Linked DNA regions of Duganella dendranthematis. The protein of the gene in region 1 interacts with the protein of each later gene in a pairwise test. Links are inferred from orthologs where the notes say so. Each region holds a gene or a part of one and is shown on either strand. Other genes may lie near its edges.

What was found. Proteins that work in one complex are often made in the same cells at the same time.
Region 2: the proteins of HH213_RS27390 (region 1) and HH213_RS21190 interact in binary tests that used the Escherichia coli proteins (3 or more experiments, as listed by UniProt). The link is inferred for Duganella dendranthematis from one-to-one orthologs.

The regions. Positions count from the first base shown.
Region 1 is NZ_CP051684.1:5,979,236-5,987,082, reverse strand. The notes cover bases 1-3,113. They hold HH213_RS27390 ([protein-PII] uridylyltransferase), read right to left. Parts: upstream 2,785-3,113; coding sequence 217-2,784; downstream 1-216. Other genes in these bases: map (type I methionyl aminopeptidase), read right to left, coding at 2,804-3,113; HH213_RS27395 (pseudouridine synthase), read right to left, coding at 1-194. In the rest of the region: more of map, read right to left, coding at 3,114-3,646; HH213_RS27380 (MHFG family PEP-CTERM protein), read right to left, coding at 3,785-4,546; rpsB (30S ribosomal protein S2), read left to right, coding at 4,897-5,649; tsf (translation elongation factor Ts), read left to right, coding at 5,778-6,695; pyrH (UMP kinase), read left to right, coding at 6,816-7,532; frr (ribosome recycling factor), read left to right, coding at 7,566-7,847.
Region 2 is NZ_CP051684.1:4,612,107-4,619,665, reverse strand. Bases 2,972-5,796 are described here. They hold HH213_RS21190 (P-II family nitrogen regulator), read right to left. Parts: upstream 4,641-5,796; coding sequence 4,302-4,640; downstream 2,972-4,301. Other genes in these bases: HH213_RS21185 (NAD(+) synthase), read right to left, coding at 4,744-5,796; HH213_RS21195 (tryptophan halogenase family protein), read right to left, coding at 2,972-3,891. Also shown: HH213_RS21200 (TonB-dependent receptor), read right to left, coding at 1-2,268; more of HH213_RS21195, read right to left, coding at 2,332-2,971; more of HH213_RS21185, read right to left, coding at 5,797-6,798; HH213_RS21180 (GNAT family N-acetyltransferase), read left to right, coding at 6,892-7,559. UniProt on the Escherichia coli protein: P-II indirectly controls the transcription of the glutamine synthetase gene (glnA). P-II prevents NR-II-catalyzed conversion of NR-I to NR-I-phosphate, the transcriptional activator of GlnA. When P-II is uridylylated to P-II-UMP, these events are reversed.

The DNA of each region.
Region 1 (7,847 bases):
CGCTTGGACTGCTCGGCCGCCGCCTGGCGCTCGACCGTCACATGCTGGCTCGGATAAATCTTGGTGCCCAGCTCGGAGATGACTTTGCCGTCAACCCGGACCCAGCCGCGCGCGATCCATTCGTCGGCCTCGCGGCGTGAGCACAGTCCCAGTTCGGACATGCGTTTGGACAGGCGGAGTAATTCTTCAGACATGGGGGACTCTTTGAAAACAGGGTTAAACTTTGATGGCGTCCAGCAGGTCGGTTTCCAGCTGGATCTGGTTGCGGGCGTTGTTCAGCGCCGGGCCGTCGATCAGGAACACGTCCTCCACCCGCTCGCCCAGGGTCATGACCTTGGCCGTGTGCAGGTTGAGCTTGTATTTGGTCAGCACATTGGCGATCGCATACAGCAGGCCGGTGCGGTCGTTGGCCGCCACCGACAGCAGGTAGTACTGGCCGCGCTCATCGGGACGCAGGTCGACCGTCGGCTGGATCGGGAAGGTGCGCGACAGGCGCGACAGCCGGCCCTTGTTCGGCGCCGGCAGCGGCTCCGGACGGGTCAGCAGGCCGCACAGCTCGTGCTCGATCAGGCTGATGATGTCGCGGTAGTTCTTGGCGAAATTCTGCTCGGTGACCAGGAAGGTGTCGAGCGCATAGCCGTGGCGCGTGGTGTGGATCTTGGCGTCGAGGATGGAGAAATTCTTGCGGTCGAAATAGCTGCAAATACGCGCGAACAGGTCCGGCTGATCCTTGATGTAGACCGCGATCTGCAAGCCTTCGCCGATCGGCGCCAGGCGGCACTTGACCACCGGCGACTCGCTGTTGAAACGCTCGTACAGCGCGCGCGTCTGCCAGGCGATGTCGGAGGCGTCGTGGCGCAGGAAATAGGCCACGTCCAGCTGCTTCCAGAACGCTTCGTGCGCGTGGGCGTCCAGGCCGTACAGGCGTAGGGTGGCGAGCGCCTCGTCCTGGCGGTTGCGCAGCTCGTTGGCGGCGCTGTGCGGTTCGCCGCCCAGCACCCGCAGCGTGATCTTGTACAGGTCTTCCAGCAGCTTGGCCTTCCAGGCGTTCCACACTTTCGGGCTGGTGCCGCGAATGTCGGCCACCGTCAGCAGGTACAGGCCGGTCAGGTGGCGCTCGTCGCCGACCAGTCTGGCAAACGCCTGGATCACATCCGGATCGGACAGATCCTGCTTCTGCGCCACCTGCGACATGGTCAGATGGTTCTCGACCAGGAACACCACCAGTTCGGTGTCCTCGTCGCTCATGCCGTGTTCCAGGCAGAACTGTTCGGCGTCGGCCATGCCCAGCTTGGAGTGGTCGCCGCCGCGGCCCTTGGCGATGTCATGGAACAGCGCCGCCAGGAACAGCACCCACGGCTTGGGGAAGTTGGCCATCAGCTGGCTGCAGAACGGGTATTCGTGCGCATGCTCGGCCATCGTGAAGCGGCGCATATTGCGCACCACCATCAGGATGTGCTGGTCCACCGTGTAGACGTGGAACAGGTCGTGCTGCATCTGGCCGACGATCTTGCGGAAGTTGGGCAGGTAGCGGCCCAGGATCGACAGGTCGTTCATGCGGCGCAGCGCGTGGATGATGCCGCGCGGCGCCTGCATGATCTGCAGGAACAGCGAGCGGTTGGCCGGATCGGCGCGGAAGGCGGCGTCGATCTGGAAACGCTCGTGCCACAGCGCGCGGGTGGTGCGCGCCGTCATGCCCTTGATCGCCGGCCGCTCGGTCATCAGCAGGAAGATTTCCAGCATGGCCGACGGCGTCTTCTCGAAGGTGTCGTCCTCGGCGATGTCGATCAGGCCGTTGACATCGTTGAAGCGGGCGTTGATCGGCGCCGCCACGCCGCCCTGCGGGAACAGCCGTTCCTCGATGTTTTGCAGCAGGATGGTGTTGAGCTGGGTGACGGTCTTGGCGGCCCAGTAGTAGCGCTGCATCAGGTACTCGCTGGCGCGGCGCATGCTGGCGCCGCTGCCGGTGGCGGTCAGGCCCAGCGACTCGGCGATCGCGGTCTGGACGTCGAACACCAGCCGGTCTTCGCGGCGGCCGGCGTGCAGGTGCAGGCGCACGCGGATGTCCTTGAAGGCGCGCTCCTTTTCCATCAGCTGGCGCGCCTCGGTCTGCGTGATCAGGCCGCTGGTGGCCAGCGTGCGCCACGAGCTGGCCAGGCCGGCCGCCTTCACCAGCCACAGGATCACCTGCAGGTCGCGCAGGCCGCCCGGGCTTTCCTTGCAGTTCGGCTCCAGGCTGAAGGCGGTGTCCTCGTACTTGGCGTGGCGCTGGTTCATCTCCAGCAGCTTGGCGTGGTAGAAGGCGCGCGGGTCCATCGCCGCGTCGTAGCGGTGCTGCAGTTCGGCGAACAGCTGCTCGTCGCCGCAGATGATGCGCGCTTCCAGCAGGCTGGTTTGCACCGTGATGTCGGCCGCCGATTCGGTCAGGCACTCATCGACCGTGCGGATGCTGTGGCCGATTTCCAGGCCCAGATCCCACAGCAGCTGCACCAGCTCTTCCAGTTTTTCCGTGGTGGCCGCGTCCGGCGCTTGCTGCAGCAGGATCAGCAGGTCGACGTCGGAATAGGGGAACAGCTCGCCGCGGCCATAGCCGCCGACGCCGACCAGCGCGGTCTGCTCCGGCAGGCCGGCCACATGCCAGGCGGTGGTCAGCACCGCGTCGACGCTCTGGCGCAGGCTGCGCAGCAGCTTTTCCGGCTTGCCGTCTTCCTTGAAGGCGGCAATGACGACCTGGCGGTCGGCCTTCAGCTGGCGCTTGAGCTGCTCGCGCAATTGGTTCCGCATCACGGCCGCGTTCACGGGATTACGCTGCCTTGGCAGGGTTGGCCGCACCCTGGCCGGCCATGCCGGTGACGAACGCCGGCGGCGGCGGGCTGCCGGCCGACAGCGTCAGCACCTCGTAACCGGTATCGGTCACCAGCAGCATGTGTTCCCACTGCGCCGACAGGCTGCGGTCCTTGGTTTTGATGGTCCAGCCGTCGCCCATTTCGCGGATTTCGCGGCGGCCGGCGTTGATCATCGGCTCGATGGTGAAGATCATGCCGGCTTCCAGCGTGACGCCGGTGCCGGGCTTGCCGTAGTGCAGCACCTGCGGCTCTTCGTGGAACACCTTGCCGATGCCGTGGCCGCAGAATTCGCGCACCACGCTGTAGCCGGCTTTCTCGGCGTGCTGCTGGATGGCGTGGCCGATGTCGCCCAGCGTGGCGCCCGGCTTGACCTGCTCGATGCCCAGCCACATGCATTCATAGGTGATGTCCGACAGGCGCTTGGCCAGGATCGACGGTTCGCCGATGAAGAACATGCGGCTGTTGTCGCCGTGGTAGCCGTCCTTGATGACGGTGATGTCGAGGTTGACCACGTCGCCGTTTTTCAGCACTTTATCGCCCGGAATGCCGTGGCAGATAACGTCGTTGACCGAGGTGCAGATGGCCTTCGGGTAGGGCGTGTAGCCTGGCGGGCTGTAATTCAGCGGCGCCGGGATCGTGCCCTGGACGTTGACCATGTACTCATGGCACAGGCGGTCCAGCTCGCCGGTGGTGACACCCGGCTTGACGAACGGGGTGATGTAGTCCAGCACTTCGGAGCCGAGGCGGCCGGCGATGCGCATGCCTTCGATATCTTCGGCGGTTTTGATGGTAATAGACATAGTGGATCGCAATCAGCTAGGTAAACGGTGAACGCGCCAGCCGCGCCGGCCGCAACGGAAGCGGGGCGCGTGGCGTGCAATATATGGAAATTATAAACGACGCCGGGGCTGGCGGTGTGGCGCCGGCAGAGGGAAGCTTCAGGTCGCAGCGTTGGCGGCGGCTTTGGCGGCCGCACTGGCGCGGCGGCGGGCCAGCCAGCCCATCATGCCCAGGCCGCTCAGCAGCATGGCCCAGGTCTCGGCTTCCGGCACTGGTGCGGCTACACTGTCGATGCCATCCGCGCCCGCGCCTCCGGGGCCGAAGCGGTGCGCCATGTCGCGGGCCCGCTGGTCGGCGTCAGCCAGAGTGGCGCCTTCGGGCACGAAATCGTCCAGGCCCAGGTCGGACATGGTGCGGGCCAGGCGGCTCGTCACGTCATCGAGATCGGGCGCGTCGGCGTCGACCAGGCTGATGTCGGAAAATTCCTGCGGTTTCTTGGGCGGCTTGGCTTGCGCCACGGCCGGCGCCAGGCGCGTGATGCGGCTGACGTTGCCGCAGATCTTGGGCACCAGGATGCAGTGTTCACCCTCGCAATACACGGCGGCCGGTTCGGCGCGCAGTTCGTCCCACTTGTTGCGGGTCACGGTGCCGCAGACCGACGCGGCGCCGAAATGCATGTCGCGGATGGTGGTGTCGTACTGGCTCTTGCCGGCGATATGGTCGCGGGTGATGCTGACGGTGTCGTCCGGCTGGCGGTCTGCCAGGCGGCGCTTGAGCGTGCTGCGCACGCTTGCCGGAATGTCGGTGTAGCGGTCGATGGCGGCAGCCGGGCTGCCGGTGTACGGATTGCGGCCAGGATGATCCCAGGAGCAACTAGGCTGAATGGCAGCCGCGAGCGCGGTAGCTAAGAGTAACGACATGATGGCGATCTTTCGAAAACGACGCTATCGCATGGGCTGGGCGCAACGAATATTAAATCATCGGAATTAATAACTGCGATGATATTACAGTTTCTGCATCTTTTGAGCATGGAAGGCGAGATTTTTTGATGTTTCGCAACATCTTGGTGCGGTCGCACACATATGGGGCAGGTGCTGTCAGAGTCAGAAATCTTGCGCAAGTGGCTGTTTTTAGGGTAGAATCTCGGGTTGCTTGAATTCGGTTTAAGCAATGTTGTTAATTTCATTTATAAACTCGAATCCGGTCAACAAGGGTGCCAGGCTTAGCCAGGTCACAGATCGGATTCCGGAACTAACCCTGGAGTAATATTATGTCCGTAACTATGCGCGAAATGCTGGAAGCCGGTGTCCACTTCGGTCACCAAACCCGTTTCTGGAACCCAAAGATGGCGCCGTTCATCTTTGGTCACCGTAACAAGATCCATATCATCAACTTGGAAAAGACGATGGGTATGTATCAAGAAGCGATGAAACACGTGAAACAGGTTGCCGCCAACCGTGGCACCATCCTGATGGTAGGCACCAAGCGTCAAGCACGCGATATCATCGCCGCTGAAGCCCAGCGCGCAGGCGTTCCTTTTGTTGACCAGCGTTGGCTGGGCGGCATGCTGACCAACTTCAAAACCATCAAAACCTCGATCAAGCGTCTGAAAGACATGGAAGCGGCGATTGCGGACGGTTCGGCTGAGAAGATGTCGAAAAAAGAAGCGCTGATGTTCCAACGCGAAATCGTCAAGCTGCAAAAATCGATCGGCGGCATCAAAGACATGGGCGGCGTTCCTGACGCTATCTTCGTCGTTGACGTTGGCTACCATAAAGGCGCCATCACCGAAGCCGCAAAACTGGGCATCCCAGTGATCGGCGTGGTCGATACCAACCACTCGCCAGAAGGCGTGCAGTACGTAATTCCAGGTAATGATGACTCGTCGAAAGCCATCACGCTGTACGCCCGCGGCGTGGCAGATGCCATCCTGGAAGGCCGTGCCGCTGCCGGTAACGAAGTAGTTGAAATGGTGAAAGCCGCAGCCGGCGACGAATTCGTCGAAGTCAGCGAACAAGCGTAAGCGTTCCTGATTGGCTGTAAGGAAAAAGGGGTGGCCAACAGCTCCCCCTTTTTTTTAACGTAAATGGTTAGAGCATCTTGCTCACCACCCCGAATACCGATTATCAGATCGAAATACAGGAGAAACACATGGCAGCTATTACCGCAGCAATGGTAGGCGAACTGCGCGCGAAAACCGACGCGCCGATGATGGAATGCAAAAAAGCACTGACCGAAGCCGAAGGCGACATGGGTCGTGCGGAAGAGATCCTGCGCGTCAAGCTGGGTGGCAAGGCTGGTAAAGCCGCCAGCCGCATCACCGCCGAAGGCGTGGTCGCGACCTACATCGCCAACGGCGTCGGCGCCCTGGTGGAAGTGAACTCGGAAACCGACTTCGTGGCGAAAAACGACGATTTCCTGAACCTGGCCAACACCGCCGCCCGTCTGGTGGCTGAAAAGAACCCGGCCGACGTGGCTGCCCTGCTGGCCCTGCCAGCTGGCGACGACGGCAAAACGCTGGACGAAGTGCGCGCTGCCCTGATCGGTAAAATCGGCGAAAACATGTCGATCCGCCGCTTCCAGCGTTTCGAAACCACCGCCAAGCTGGCCTCGTACCTGCACGGCACCCGCATCGGCGTGATGGTCGAATTCGACGGCGCCGACGAGCAAGTCGGTAAAGACGTGGCCATGCACATCGCCGCGATGAAGCCAGTGTCGCTGTCGGCTGACCAGGTTCCTGCCGAACTGATCGAAAAAGAGCGTTCGGTGGCCAAGCTGAAAGCCGACGAAGATGCAGCTGCCGCCGTGGCTGCCGGCAAACCAGTACAGCCTGCCGACATCGTCGCCAAGCGTCTGGAAGGCTCGGTCCAGAAGTACCTGAAAGAAGTATCGCTGCTGAACCAGGCTTTCGTGAAAAACGACAAGCAATCGATCGAGCAGATGCTGAAAGAAAAATCGACCACCGTCAAAGCGTTCGTGATGTACGTGGTGGGCGAGGGCATCGAGAAGAAGGTGGACGACTTCGCCGCTGAAGTGGCTGCGCAAGTAGCCGCTTCCAAAGGAGCGTAATACAGAAAACGGGCCGAGAGGCCCGTTTTTTTAAGCCCGCAGCAGTGCCCGGCGTCGGGCGAGGTATCATAGGCGCCGGCAGACTTACCCCGAACAACCAATCATTAGGAGCCCCGTCTCATGTCCAAACCAGCCTACAAGCGCGTCCTCCTCAAATTGTCCGGCGAAGCCCTGATGGGCGATGATCCTTACGGCATCAATCGCGCCACGATCGAACGGACGGTGGCCGATGTGGCCGAGGTCGCGAAACTGGGCGTGGAACTGGCGATCGTCATTGGCGGCGGCAATATCTTCCGTGGTGTGGCGCCGGGCGCCCAAGGCATGGACCGCGCCACCGCCGACTACATGGGCATGCTGGCCACCGTGATGAACGCGCTGGCCCTGGCCGACGCCATGCGCCATGTTGGTGTCACCGCGCGCGTGATGTCGGCGATCGGCATCGAGCAGGTGGTCGAGCCGTATGTGCGCCCGAAAGCGCTGCAGTACCTGGAAGAAGGCAAGGTCGTGGTGTTCGCGGCCGGCACCGGCAACCCGTTCTTCACCACCGACACCGCCGCGGCCCTGCGCGGTTCGGAAATGAGTGCCGAGATCGTGCTGAAAGCCACCAAGGTCGATGGCGTGTACACTGCCGATCCCAAGAAAGACCCCAACGCCACGCTGTACCACTCGATCAGCTTCGATGAAGCGATTGCCAAGCACTTGCAGGTCATGGACGCCACCGCCTTCGCGCTGTGCCGCGACCAGAAACTGCCGATCAAGGTGTTCTCCATCACCAAGCCGGGTGCGCTGATGCGCGTCATCATGGGCGAGGATGAGGGTACACTGGTTCACGTTTAAATTTAGATATTTCAGATATACAGGAGAGCAGCAATGTCCGCAGCTGACGTTAAAAAGAACGCCCAAGAGCGCATGACCAAATCGCTGGAAACCCTGCGTGGTGACCTGGCCAAAGTCCGTACCGGCCGTGCCCACACCGGCATCCTCGATCACGTGACGGTCGACTACTATGGTAGCCCGACCGCCATCAGCCAGGTGGCCAACCTGACCTTGGTCGACGCCCGCACCATCGGCGTGCAGCCGTTTGAAAAGAAAATGGCCGGCGCAATTGAAAAGGCCATCCGCGACGCCGACCTGGGCCTGAACCCGGCCGCG
Region 2 (7,559 bases), 1.4 Mb from region 1 along the record:
CTTGGCGAAGTACCATTCGGCGGTCAGGTCGACGTTGGTCGAAGTGATCGGCTTCAGCAGCGGATTGCCGTCGCTGGTGCCGGTCAGGCTGGTGCCGTTGAACGCCACGCCGGTGGTGTTGCCGGCGGCGTCGCGGGTGACCGTCTGCAGATGGGTGCCGCTCAGCGTGGTCTGCACCTGCAGCTGGTTGAAGTCCGGACGCGACATCGCTTTCGCCGCCGCAAAGCGGAATTGCAGTTCGTTGCTGGCCTTCATGCGCAGATTCAGGCTCGGCAGCCAGTTGCCGTAGGAATTCTTGAACGACTGCGCTTCCGCGAACGGCGCGATGTTGATCAGCTTATCCAGACCGGTAACGTTGACGCCGGTGCCCACCGATGGCGTGGACGGCGGCGTGTAGGCGACGTAACCGCTGCCGGCGCCCTGCGTGCGCACGTAGCGGATACCGACGTTACCGTCGATCGGGAACTTCAGGTCATCCCAGCCGAAGCGCAGCTGCGTATAGGCGGCGCGGGTCTTCTCGGTCTGCGTGTTGGTGGCGGCCGGGTCGTTGAACGTGGCCGGTTTCCACGGATCACAGGTCGAGCCTTGCTCCGCGCACAGCACGTCGTGGTACGCGTGGATCTTGCTCCACTGGTCGGGGAAACCACGCACCGTGGCCGAGTCGGCAAACAGCATGGGCGGCAGGTTGTATTTGCCGCCGAAGAAGTTGTCGATCTTCTGCAACGACGCACCGCCGGCGAAGCGCGGATCGTCCAGACGGGCCACGCCGGGAATCTGCCAGCCTTCCATCCACGGGAAGGTGATGGCCTGCCAGTTGTAGAACTTCTGCGCCTTGTTGTTGTCGCCTTCGCGATTGGCCAGGCGCACGCCGAAGCGGATGTCGCGCAGCACCGGATCGTCGAACGAATACTTGACGTCCGATTTCCAGGCTTTCTGGGTGGCCGTGGCGCGGTCCAGCGCCTCCTGGGTGTAGGCCCAGTAGTAGTTGTGCGCGTTGGCCATGTAGGCTTCCGAGCCGAGACCGATCTGTGGCACCTTGCCGGTCATGTCCATGGTCTGGTTCGGCAGGATGAAGCCGGTCGAGACGTCGGCGTCGAAGCCCTCGGTGGTCGAGCGCACGTGCTGGAAGTCATTGGTCCAGGTCAGGTCCGGCGACACGCGCCACTGCACGTTCAGCGAGATGTCGCGGGTGCTCGATTCACGCGTGTTGATGCGCTGCGAGCTGTTGAACGGCGAACCGCCATAGGTCGGATTCGAGATGGTGCCGCTCTGGAATGCGCCATTGCTGTCGAATACCGAATTGGCGCTGGCAACCTGCTGATACCACTTGTCCTCGGACGACGCTACCACGTGCTCGTCCAGGTCTTCCTTGTAGCGGGTCTTGAAGTAGGTCAGGCCGGCGGTCAGGTCCTTGTTCGGCTTCCATTGGAAGGCCGCGTAATCGCCGCGGCGGGTGCGGTCGAATTCCTGCGAGCGGTAGCCGACGCCCAGCGGTATCCATTGCGTCTTGTTGCGGTCGTACAGCGCAGGATCGGTCGAGTTCACGTGCGGGAAATACGGGTCGACGCCGACGCCGTCCGAGCGGCTCGGGCTCTTGGCATGGGCGAAGTCGATCAGCGCGCCGATCTCGCCGATGTCGGTCTGCCAGCGGTTCGACAGCAGCACGGTGGCGGTTGGCGATGGTTTGCCCTGGCGCAGCGTCGAATACGATTCCGACACCCCTACCGTACCCTTGAAGCCCTTGAAGTCGAACGGCATGGCGGTACGCAGATTGACCAGGCCGGCGACAGCGCCTTCCACTTGTTCCGCCGACGGATTCTTGTAGACATCCACGCCGGCCATCAGTTCCGGCGCCACGTCGGAGAAGCCGAGCGAGCGGCCGCCACCGGCCGAGAACGCGTCGCGGCCGTTGATTTCCGAGCGCACGTAGGTCAGGCCGCGCACCGAGACGCCGGAACCTTCCACCGATTGGCGGTTCGGGTCGCCCGCCATATTGCGGTCGATGGTGACGCCGGCGATACGCTGCAGCACTTCGGTGACCGACCGGTCCGGCAGCTTGCCGATGTCTTCGGCGACGATCGAGTCGACCACCTCGTCGGAATCCTGTTTGAGTTTTTGGGCGGATTGCAGGGCGGCGCGCTGGCCGCTGACCACCACCACCGGTCCGACGCTTGGGGTATCCGCAGTTTGCGCCCATGCCGGCACGGCGTGCAGCACAACCACCTGCGCGACCGCAGCGGCGATCGCAGTTTTCTGTAATTTATTCATTTTGTCTCTCTCCCTCTTGTAGGTTTTTTGTGATTCACTTGACGCCAATAATCGTTGAAAGGTTTATGCCTCCCTCAGTTTGTGATTGCTTGCCGCGCTCGCCGCCTGGCCGGCGACATACGCGCCGTGATCCGGCATGCGCGCGACGGCCTGCGTGATCAGGTCGCGCAATTCGGCGAAGTGGCCGTGCACCGCGCGAATGTCGACGCGCTCCGCCAGCGGGTCATGGCGCTTCGGCATCGCGCCCAGGCCCATCATCATCGCCACGAACGACGGTTCGGCGAAGCCGGCGCGGTCGAGGATGGCCACCCGTCCGGTCTCGCGGAACAGTTCGATCTGGTGGCGCAGCGAATCCGGGATCGCCATGTCGGCGCAGTAGCGCCAGAAATCCGAATCGTTACGCTTGGTCAGCTTGTAGTGCAGCACGATGAAGTCGCGCACCGATTCGTAGCGGCCGCCCATCACGCGGTTGAATTCGTTGGCCAGCGCCGGGCTGCAATCGCGCTCCGGGAACAGTTCCACCAGCTTGCCGACCGCCGTTTCGATCAGGTTGATGCTGGTCGATTCCAGCGGCTCGATGAAGCCAGCCGACAGCCCAATCGCCACCACATTCTTGACCCACGACTGGCGGCGGCGGCCGGTGACGAAGCGCAGCTGGCGCGGCTCGTCCAGCGCGGCGCCGTCGAGACCGTCGAGCAGCACCTGGCGTGCGCGCGCGTCGCTGGTAAAGCCGTTGCTGTACACATAGCCGTTGCCGGTGCGGTGCTGCAGCGGAATGCGCCACAGCCAGCCGGCCTCCTTGGCGGTCGAACGGGTGTACGGCGTCAGCTGTTCCACCGACGCGCATGGCACCGCCTGCGCGCTGTTGCACGGCAGGTATTCGCTCCAGTCCTCGTAGCCGGCCTTCAGCGCGCCTTCGATCAGCAGACCGCGAAAGCCCGAGCAGTCGATGAACAGGTCGCCTTCGAGGCGGCGGCCGTCAGCCAGCTTGACGGCGGTGACGAAGCCGCTTTCCGGATGCTGCTCGACGTCAACAATCATGCCTTCGACGCGCTCGACGCCGCGGGTGACCGCGTAGTCGCGCAGATAGGCGGCGTACAGGCTGGCGTCAAAATGGAAGCCGTAGGAATAGGCGTCGGTCATGCCCGGCGTCTGCTCGTTCGGCGGCGTGAACTTGCCGTGACGCGCCATGACCGAGGCCACCGACCAGTTCTCGATGTCCGGCATGCTGTTGAACGCCTGCGCCAGGCGCAGCCAATGCTGGTGCGCGCCGATGCCCGCCAGCGGCGGACCGAAATCGCCGAACGGATGGAAGAAACGGTTGCCGATGTGGCCCCAGTCCTTGAATTCAATGCCCAGCTTGTAGCTGGCCTGGGTCCTGGCGATAAAGTCGTCTGCATCCAGCCCCAGCGCCGCATTGTAGGCGCGGATGGTCGGCAGGGTCGCCTCGCCGACGCCGATGGTACCGATTTCAGGCGACTCCACCAGCGTCACCGCGCACGGCTGGGTGGGATGGCGCAACAGGCGCTGCGCCAGCGGCGCGGCCGTCATCCAGCCGGCGGTGCCGCCGCCGACGATGACAATCCTGCGAATCGGGCCGCCATGCACGTCATTGCTGCTCATTTCATCTCCTTAAAATGGGCAAGCTATGACAACGTTTTCATTTGTGCGCGAATAAGCGGCGGTGTAGTGTCCCGGAGCCGGGACAAGTGGGGGCACGGCCATGGCAGCGGCCGTCATCTGTTGCGTGATCAAAGTATGTCTCCCTCATTTTTTTATCCGGCCTCGCGTGCCGGTGTATGCAAGCTAACATTAATGCGATGACCGAACAAATAGTTCCAGATTCAGTGTCGCTGTTTAACCTCACTCGCTAAACAAGAGGTAACAAGGGGAAATTCTTAGAAAACGCTGTCAACGTAGATTTTATTTTGCCACTGACTCAATTGGCAAAATTGGGGAGCGCTTCCACATCGGCAATAAGTGGCAAAAAAAATGCCGGCTAAGCCGGCATTTCAAATGAAGTGGAAAGCGTTTTACACGGCGTCCGGTCCCGTCTCGCCGGTACGGATGCGGATCACCTGCTCCACGTTTTGCACAAAGATTTTGCCGTCGCCGATCTTGCCGGTGCGGGCCGCCTTGATGATAGCGTCCACCACCTGTTCGGCCACGCCGTCATCGACCACCACTTCGACCTTCACTTTCGGCAGGAAGTCGACCACGTATTCGGCGCCGCGATACAGTTCGGTATGGCCCTTCTGGCGGCCAAAGCCTTTCACCTCGGTGACGGTCAAACCGGTAACGTTGACCTCAGCCAGTGCCTCACGCACCTCGTCCAGCTTGAACGGCTTGATCACTGCGGTAATCTGTTTCATGACTTCTCCTTATATCCAAATCGAAAATCCGGGCAGCAGACTGCATGCTTTGATTGTATTGTAATCGACCCTCGCGTGCTGTCCATGTACATAAGCTTATTCTTTACACATGCACCGGAATGGCGCGTAGTTCTTCCATCCAAACAACGCTTTGCGCATCGCTCGGCGCCCGCCAATCGCCGCGCGGCGACAGCGAACCGCCGCTGCCCACCTTCGGTGCATTCGGCACGCAGCTGCGCTTGAACTGGCTGGTGCGGAAGAAGCGGTCGAGGAAGATGCCGAGATTCTTCGCAATCGCGGCCAGGTCGTACTGGTTGCGCGTGACGTGCTCGCCATCCGGCCAGCGGCCCTGCTCCTTGTCCTTCCACGCTGTATGCGACAGGAACGCCACCTTGGACGGGTTGAAGCCGAAGCGCAGCACGTAGTACAGGTTGAAGTCTTGCAGCTCGTACGGGCCGATGGTGCTTTCCGTGCGCTGCTCCGGCTGGCCGCCGGCGGCGCCGGGCACCAGCTCGGGACTGATCTCGGTGCCGAGGATGTCGAGCAGTACTTGCGCGTCGTTGCGGCCGATCACGCCGGACTCGGCCACCCAGCGCACCAGGTGCGAGATCAGCGTCTTCGGCACACTGGCGTTGACGTTGTAGTGCGACATATGATCGCCCACGCCGTAGGTGCACCAGCCTAATGCCAGTTCGCTCAGGTCGCCGGTGCCGATCACCAGCCCGCCGTGGTGGTTCGCCAGGCGGAACAAGTGGTTGGTGCGCTCGCCGGCCTGGACGTTTTCAAACGTGATGTCGTACTGTTCCTTGCCCTCCGAGTACGGGTGGTTCAGATCCTTCAGCATCTGAATACAGCTTGGGCGGATATCGATTTCCTGCGCCGTGCAGCCGACCAGCTTCATCAGCGCATGCGCCTGCTTCAGCGTGCGTTCGCTGGTGGCGAAGCCGGGCATGGTGTAGGCCAGGATGTTGGTGCGCGGCAGTTTCAGCTTGTCCATCACGCGCGCGCAGACCAGCAGCGCGTGGGTCGAATCGAGACCGCCGGAAATGCCGATCACCACTTTCTTAAGACCGCTGGTGGTCAGGCGCTGGGCCAGCGCCTGCACCTGGATGTGGTAGACCTCGTTGCAGCGCTCGTCGCGGCGGCGCGCGTCGGCCGGCACATACGGGAAGCGTTCGATGCAGCGCTTCAGCGCCAGCGGCTGGTCGTGTTCGAGTTCTAGCGGGAAGAACACGGTGCGAAACTTGCCGACCTCCGCCGCGTGGCGCTGCACTGATTGCGCGAACGTGTTCATGCGCATGCGTTCGCGCGACAGGCGCTCGAGGTCGATATCGGCAAAGGTCAGCGACGGTTCGTCGACAAAGCGCTTGGCTTCGTTCAGCAGTTCGCCGTTCTCGAAAATCACGCCCTGCCCGTCCCACGCCATGTCGGTGCTGGACTCGCCGCCGCCGGCCGAGGTGTACAGATAAGCGGCGATGCAGCGCGCCGATTGCTGGCCGACCAGCTGGTTGCGGTAGTTGGCCTTGCCCACCAGCGCATTCGACGCCGACAGGTTGACCAGCACGGTAGCGCCGGCCAGCGCCGCGAACGACGACGGCGGCACCGGCACCCAGACGTCCTCGCAAATCTCGACGTGGAATTTGAGCAGCGGCAGGTCGGCCACTTCAAACAGCAGGCCCGAGCCGAACTGCACGCGCTCGCCCAGCAGGTCGATCTCGGTGGCGACCGCGTAATCGCCGCTGCTGAACTGGCGCGCCTCGTAAAACTCGCCGTAGTTGGGCAGATAGCTTTTCGGCACCACGCCCTGGATCTGGCCGTTGGCGATCACCACCGCGCAGTTGTACAACTGATGTTCCACCCGCAGCGGCGCGCCGACCACCACCGCCATCTTCCAGTCGGTGGACGCGTCAAGAATCGCCGCCAGGCCATCGAGCACGCCGTCCAGCAAGGCGCGCTGATGGAACAGGTCGTCGCAGGTATAGGCGGCCAGACCCAGCTCGGGGAAGGCCACCAGCGCGGCGCCTTGGGCGGCGGCCTGTTCCGCCAGCGCGATGGTCTGTTCGGCGTTGTAGGCCGGATCGGCAATGCGGCACACCGGCGCGGCTACCGCGACGCGGGCAAAATCGTGGGTGTACAGATTGAAGAAATTCGAAGCCATGTTGGGTCTTTCGCGTACGCAAAATCCGATTATCGCACGGGCAAAGCGCGCCCGCATGCGCTAGACTGGCACATCAACGTGGAAGGAGATAGTGTGGCAGAAGCAGAGTTTACGATCATCGACTCATTGGCGGAGGTCGACCCGGCGCAGTGGCAGGCGCTGGCGGGCGACAATCCCACGCTGAGCTACACTTTCCTGCACGCGCTGCACGAAACGCAATGCGCCTCGGACCGCACCGGCTGGTCGCCGCGCTACCTGGTGCTGCACCGGGACGGCGTGCTGCAGGCCGCCATGCCGCTCTATCTGAAGGAGCACAGCCGCGGCGAATACGTATTCGACCATGCCTGGGCCGACGCCTTCCACCGCAACGGCATCCCCTACTATCCGAAACTGCTGTCGGCGGTGCCGTTCACGCCGGTGACCGGCAGCCGGCTGCTGGCCCACACGGCGCAAGACCGCCAACTGCTGGCGCGCGCCGCACTGCAACTGGCGCAGCAGCTGGATACCTCGTCGCTGCACATCTTGTTCCCCGACCAGCAGGACAAGCAGGCGCTGGCCGATGCCGGCTACATGCTGCGTGAAGGCGTGCAGTTCCACTGGGAGAACCAGGACTACGCCGACTTCGACGCCTTCCTCGCCACCATGAAAATGGACAAGCGCAAAAAACTGCGCCAGGACCGCCGCCGCGTGCAGGACGCCGGCATCCATTTCGAGCACCTGGCCGGCCGCGCCATCACCGACGAGGTGCTGCGTTTCTTCTA